Regions from separate parts of the Paenibacillus sp. NPDC058174 genome, predicted to be linked through region 2. Evidence: a T-box and tRNA genes for the amino acid it is inferred to sense, from the RefSeq annotation. Region 2 holds a T-box; the other holds one or more tRNA genes.
The links. The T-box of region 2 lies ahead of metG (methionine--tRNA ligase). A T-box ahead of a tRNA ligase gene usually reads a tRNA of that ligase, here a tRNA-Met.

Region 1 (3,415 bases), on a different contig from region 2:
GCCTAAAAACGGCGCAAACTACAACATTAACGCGTTCACGACGCTGAAGCCGGTACCTCCGACTTCGACCGACGCTGATGCGCTGTGGCGGACAAAACCTAACCTGTGGGAAGCGCAGCAGCCTGGCTATGAGTTGTTCCAGCAAGTAGTCAAAGGCGATAAGACAGTTAAAGAGGCTCTGCAGGAATGGGAAACGAAAGGCAATGCTATCCTTGAGAAAATGAAGAACAATCCGACCGGCGGCGTTACTGACGGAGGCGGAACGATCGATGTGAAGCCTCTCAATGACGAAGCGGCTTTGAAAGCAGCAGCCGGAGAGTAAGCGTTAAGCAGCAATACAGGATGAATATCAAAACGAGCAACGCGTATGGGACGTTTAGAGGTCCTGTATGCGTTGCTCGTTTTTGTTGGGGGCAGAAATTCAAGCGCGGAACTGGAACGACTGATAGGCGGTCCAGAAGCCGTTCTCCGTCGCATGAAGCAGGTGTATCCGGTCGATGACCGATTCCAGACTCACATCGGACATCCGGAGGTTGCCATACAAGTCATGCAGCTCGCCTGGCTCCATCTGCTGGCCGATCGTAACATGCGGCGTGTAGACGTAGTTAGGAGCGGGTATAGCTAGCGGCCCGCTGCATATTGCCTGCTGAAGCTGCTGAACGGGCAGCGGGTCTTCCAGCGCCAAATAGAGCACGTTGCTGACCGGGAAAAAGGTGGACACGCGATTAAATCGGATCGTGAACGGCGATAAAGCGGAAGTGACCGTGTCCAAATGTGCTACTGCTTCTTTCAATTGCTCTTTGGACAGCTCTTCCTTGTCCCGGAGAGTCAGGTGAGGAGGGATCGCATTATATTTGGGATCATGGCGGATCCGCCAGCCGTTGGCGAAATCCTGTACCTCTTTTGACGGAAATGCAGCAATGCCGAATTGCATCATCATGATCAGCTCCTTTTTGCTCCGTGGGAGCATCTTTATATTCTGCTAAATTAGGGTACTCTAAAAACCAAGGAGGGATACGACAGTGAAATGGATATATTGGGTTAGGCTGTACGAAACGAAGTTTCAGGCAGGCGTCCTCGTTCGAAGGATGGAGAATGACTGGTGGGTATACGGCTACGATTGTCCTAGGGAGATCGAAGTGTTCCGCTCGCGTAAGGGAAGATACGGGGTCCGTTTCTTGCCGTAAAGCTTCAAAAATGGCGTTGTTCATTTATTTTCCTTAGCAGAGAAAAAAATGCTTGACTATGTAATAGCGTATGTTGTATATTAATTGATGTCGCCATTACGATGTTTTACCAAATGGAACTGTCGCGGGGTGGAGCAGCTCGGTAGCTCGTCGGGCTCATAACCCGAAGGTCGTAGGTTCAAATCCTACCCCCGCAACCAACCTTTCGATTAAATGTCGCACGGACATTTTTACGAGGGCCCTTAGCTCAGTTGGTTAGAGCGGTCGGCTCATAACCGATTGGTCGGGGGTTCGAGTCCCTCAGGGCCCACCATTTGAAACATCAACCATGCCGGGGTGGCGGAACTGGCAGACGCACAGGACTTAAAATCCTGCGGTGGGTGACCACCGTACGGGTTCGATTCCCGTCCTCGGCATACTAAAAAAACCTTGAACTTATTGGTTTTTTACGATGTACATACTTGCAATAAAAACATAGTTCTGTGTATTTGAATAAAGTATACAGGATTTGAATGGAAATGAAAAAACCTCCTTTGACTTATCTGACTAGCTCAGGTAGTTGAAGGAGGTTTTTTTCGTTGCTGATAAAGGATGAACGGGAGTGAAGAAATCTGCACCAGCAAGGATGGAAGAAGCATTTATATAGTTCATCAATTGGAAGAAAGCGAATAATCTTAGTGAACAAACATTGTGGCGAAGGTTCTTTGTGGATCCTACTGATAATGGAATTTAGAAAAGAGAGTAGAAAGAGCAGGACACATCAGACTGTGTATGAAACCTGTGCGATAGGTTTTTTGCTAGAACTGCCTATAACATATAAATATTGGGGTATAGTATATAATTTATTTAGTTCATTTAGTAACTATTAAAAAAGGGTAATCAAGGAAAGTGTCGAATTTTAGTTCTAATAGTTTTTGATATGATAATGGTATTGTGGCCTAAGAATTACTATGGACATATTAATAACCATTCTTTTGAGCCGGTTTAGGTTCATCTTTTGTGGTGGTTGCAAATTATCCCGCAACCGCACCAATTTCTCAACAATACAAATTACCGAAAAGTAACGTAATCTATTGTATAAATCTGCGGTGGATAAGGAGAATGTTTTTATGTACTTGAAATATTTACAGGTAGTTAATTATAAAAATTTGAAATCGGTAAAATTTAACTTTTCTCAAGGTGCCAATACGATTATTGGTGAGAATGATTCCGGAAAGTCTAATACTGTTAATGCATTAAGACTTCTATTAGATGATTCTTATTATTATAATAGTAAAAAACTAAAAGATAGTGACTTTTCATATGATCTGAACGAATGGCGTGGACATTGGATTATTATATCTGGTGTTTTTGTGGACATTACAACAACAGACAAGGAGAATGAAGTCTGTGCCGAAATTGTTCCAGAAGAAGAAAATGAAAATTTCCTTAAATCTTATATCAATAGCGGTAATGAGGATATTGGAGTAGTCACTTTATTTATTCGACCTCAGAAAGCTTTAAGAAAGAAACTTTATGAGGCGGATTCAAAAGCAGAATTTGATGAATGTATTAGATTGGTTAAGCTATCTGATTATGAGTTTTATTATACATCACGTTCACAAACTGATTTTACAGATCCAGAGGTTTACAGAAATATTGTGGGTGATTTTGAACATGGAGTTTATTGTAACCCTGACGATGATGACGCAGCGGTATTAGGAAGTAAGCTGAATATTACAGATGTTCAGGAACATATCTCAGTAATGTTTATAGATGCGCTAAGAGATGTTGCGAATGAAATGCGTAAGCCCAGAAATCCTATTCGAAGGATCGTAGAGGTGGTAGAAGCCCAGATTAAGCCAACTGATATTGAAAGGATAAAAGAAAAGATTAGTGAGTTGAATGCTTCTATTTCTGAAGTAGAGCAGATTGGAAAAATTGGCGAACAAGTTAATTCTAAGCTCATGGACATGATTGGAATGGTCTATTCTCCTGAAATTGCATTGGAATCGCAGCTTAATGATGAAATAAACGCGTTGTCTCGTTATTTATCAATAAAGCCATCTAATCAGAATGATATCGAATTATTGGGACTTGGTCATTTAAATATGATCTATATGGCGCTTAAATTAGTTGAATACAAATTCAACCGTACCCGTGAACTTATTAACATAATGATTATTGAAGAACCTGAAGCACATATTCACACTCATATTCAGAAGACCCTATTTGACAATTTAAAACTT
Region 2 (3,415 bases):
GTGAAATCGGCCACACTGCCACCTCGTCTCTTTTCCACTAAATTCCGTGTTATGATCCCCTGAATCTGGAATTTAATTCATCTGGAATAGCGGTATCATGATGTCCTAGAGAAACTAAAAGAAACGGGCCATCATTGAAAGATGACCCGTTATATTGAACTATCTATCGCTTTTGCCGCTCCAATGCGTCGGTTTCTTCCTCAATCCGGCTGATGTCGATACGCTCGAATAGAAGCTTTAGATTATGAATCTCGCGGTGGGCCGGAACCGAGACTGACGTCCATACTGGCTGCTGCAGGCTGAGAAATCCTCTAATTTGCTCGCAGGCAAAAGGAAGGAACGGGTTCAGCAGATTGGCTAGATTCGCTATAATTTGCACGCAAGCGTTTAACGTGGAACCGCATGCTGCCCGGTCTTCCTTGATCTGTACCCACGGCTTCTGCTCGTCAAAGAATTTGTTTGCTTGCCGTACGGAACTGAATATGAGCTCAATGGCTTCTTTTAGCCGACCCGCTTCAATTAGCGCTCCGGACTTTTCATACAGCTGCTCGCTTGCGGTTTCCCACTCCCCGCTTAGCTCGCCATCCGGAACACGCCCTTCGAATGACTTGTCGATAAAGGCCAGCGTACGATTCACAAAATTACCAAATGCGCCAAGCAGCTCACCGTTATGACTATGGATGAATTCCCGCCATGAAAAATCGGTATCTCTGTTCTCAGGACCATTCGCAATCAGAAAATAACGGATCGAATCCGGCTGATAACGGCTCAGCATATCCGGCACCCAGATTGCCCAATTGTTGCTGGTCGAGAACTTCTTCCCTTCAAGGGTCATATATTCACTGGAGATAATCCGATCCGGCAAATGCAATCCTCCCGCGCCCATAAGCAACGCAGGCCAAATGACCGCATGGAACGGAATATTATCTTTGCCATGCACATAATAAGCGGTCAGCTCAGTCTGATCCAGTGACCAGAAGTCCTCCCAGCTGCCGCCTGTCTCCGCAGCCCACTGCTTGCTGGCAGATAAATAGCCGCTGACGGCTTCGATCCAGACGTAGATTTTTTTATCCTCGAAGCCTTCGACCGGAACGTCCACGCCCCAGGTCAAATCGCGGGTAACGGCACGGTCCTGCAGTCCTTCCTCTAAGTAGCGCCTGGTCAGCTGTACGGCATTATCTTTCCAGCCTTGCGACTCGGCCGCGTACTGCGTCAATTCCGTTTGAAATCGGGAGAGCGCCAAATAATAATGCTCGGTCGGACGATCAACGGGAGGATTGCCGCAGATTTTGCAGGTTTTGTCTGTCAGATCGGATGGATCAAGCAGGGTTGAGCAATAATCGCATTGATCGCCCCTGGCGCGATTGCCGCAAACCGGACAAGTCCCTTCGACGTATCGATCCGGCAGAAAACGCTGATCGGTCTCGCAATACGTTTGCAGAACCGTCTTTTTATACAGGTATCCGTTGTTCAGCAAGCTCAGAAACAGCTCTTGCACGACCTGATGGTGAAACGGCTGATCCGTGCGGGTGTATAAGTCATAGGTGAACCCCAATTGCTTAAAGCACGCTACAAACTCTTGATGGTACCGGTCTGCGATGTCCCCTGGCGAGACGCCCTCTTGAATGGCTTGAACGGCAACCGGCGTACCGTGACAATCGCTGCCTGATACATACAACACCTCTTCACCTTTGGCACGAAAATAACGCGCCAGCACATCTCCCGGCAATAAGCTTGCCAGCCTCCCCAAATGCAATGAACCGTTGGCATAAGGCCATGCCCCGCCGATAAATACTTTTCCTTTTCCCATGTAAGCCCCTCCTTTTTTGTGGACAAAACAAAAAGCCCTCATCCCAAAGGGACGAGAGCTGAACTCACGCGGTACCACCCAATTTTATCAGATGCCTTGCGGCATTGACCTCTTCAGGTACGACGCGGTTCGCGTTTATACCCTAGCACGTTAACGGGTGCGGGGTTCCGGCGCAGCCTACAACCACATGTGGTTTCGATGCGCAGCTCCAAGACCATATTCCCAAGGTTATTCTTTACCCCTTTTCAGCAACCGGGGCTCTCTGTACAAAGACTTCGCCTTGGTACTCTTTCTCTTCATCGCTTTTTTCTGAATATTTAAGTTATTGGGATTATAAGGGATTGGGGGTAGGGAAGTCAAGGGGTGTCCCAGTACAAAGAGTAAACGAAAAAGCTGTTCATGGTAAAAGGGTATGTGTATTTATTCTCAGGATATACTCAGTCGCAGCTCATAAAAATACTGCACAATCGGATGCTTCAGCTTCATTTTTTCTCTCATGTTCAAAATCCGCTTTTTCCCAACGCGTCTATCCACCAAAGCCAAAACATTCAATAAGATATCATCGCTCTCTATGCTTTCTTCTATAGAACTGGCGAGGAACTTAGTCGCTACAACGATAAAGTTTGATTTGCTTAATATTGACTGTGCGGATAAAAGCTCTTTAGCATGTACTTGTATTTTTCTGTTTCTTGCAATTACTTTTAGACGATCCTCTGGAACAGTCCCCTTCGTATCTTTCCTGACGACTTCAATCTCTTCACTAGTGATAGGAATGTGGATATCTGGGTCATTCTTAATATCCTGCTCCGTCTGATACCATCTGATGGGGTTCATTGCATCGCTCATATTGAGTACGTTCTTCTTATCTACCGCAATATAACAAATCCCTGCCTTATCAAGTAAATAACGATAGCTCGTTGCACGGTATTCGACCCTTCCGTGTAACGCGGGGCAGAGGAAGCTTTCTAGATTTTGTTTTAGTTTGCTCCAGGCCAATGTTTTTCTCCTTGTTTTATACAAAATAACGAAGATTTTTGTTATCCATGTTTAATTCCATTGTACTACTATTTTGCTCACAAACGGAAATAAAGGGCATACATGAGTTATTCCAAAAATGTAGGGTAAATAGATGTTTATATTTTGAATGTTGTCTACAGATCAGACCTAGGATTAACTACAAACATATAAGTTGAACAATTCAAACATCAGGTCGATCATTCAATATTTTCCTTATTTTATCTACGATCTGCCTTTGAGTAAGTCCTCCATAAAGTTGTTCAATTTTACTCAACAACCCTACTTCTTCATCTTGTATGTCCGAATCATCCTTTAATTTTTGCATGAACTTATCTTCTAACTTCTTTCTAAGAATCGGTTCACCTATTTCTTCAATAACATACTTTATCTTCTTTTTCTCATCTTTACTTAATCGTTGTTTTTTATCACATAATTTGATAATTTGCTCTATTTTATTTTGCGCAAAGGTTCCATAGCAATCCTTTATAAAAAACTCATTGTTCATTATTCGTTGAATATTTTGAGCAAATGCTTTAATAGATTCCCTCTTATAAACCTTCCCTTCAACAAACTCTAACGCGATTATTG

Region 1: it encodes a tRNA-Met, which carries the amino acid that the T-box ahead of metG (methionine--tRNA ligase) is inferred to sense. The anticodon was not compared.

The regions. Positions count from the first base shown of each region.
Region 1 is NZ_JBHVUY010000006.1:50,515-53,929, forward strand. It holds gene ACFVVF_RS23495 (ABC transporter substrate-binding protein) at 1-322, shown strand, start outside; gene ACFVVF_RS23500 (2'-5' RNA ligase family protein) at 422-940, opposite strand; gene ACFVVF_RS23505 (hypothetical protein) at 1,023-1,187, shown strand; tRNA gene ACFVVF_RS23510 (tRNA-Met) at 1,311-1,387, shown strand; tRNA gene ACFVVF_RS23515 (tRNA-Ile) at 1,424-1,500, shown strand; tRNA gene ACFVVF_RS23520 (tRNA-Leu) at 1,518-1,603, shown strand; gene ACFVVF_RS23525 (ATP-dependent nuclease) at 2,297-3,415, shown strand, end outside.
Region 2 is NZ_JBHVUY010000002.1:149,223-152,637, reverse strand. It holds gene ACFVVF_RS12310 (spore germination protein) at 1-38, opposite strand, end outside; gene metG (methionine--tRNA ligase) at 164-1,810, opposite strand; T-box leader at 1,855-2,119, opposite strand; gene ACFVVF_RS12300 (SF0329 family protein) at 2,237-2,806, opposite strand; gene ACFVVF_RS12295 (AAA family ATPase) at 3,009-3,415, opposite strand, start outside.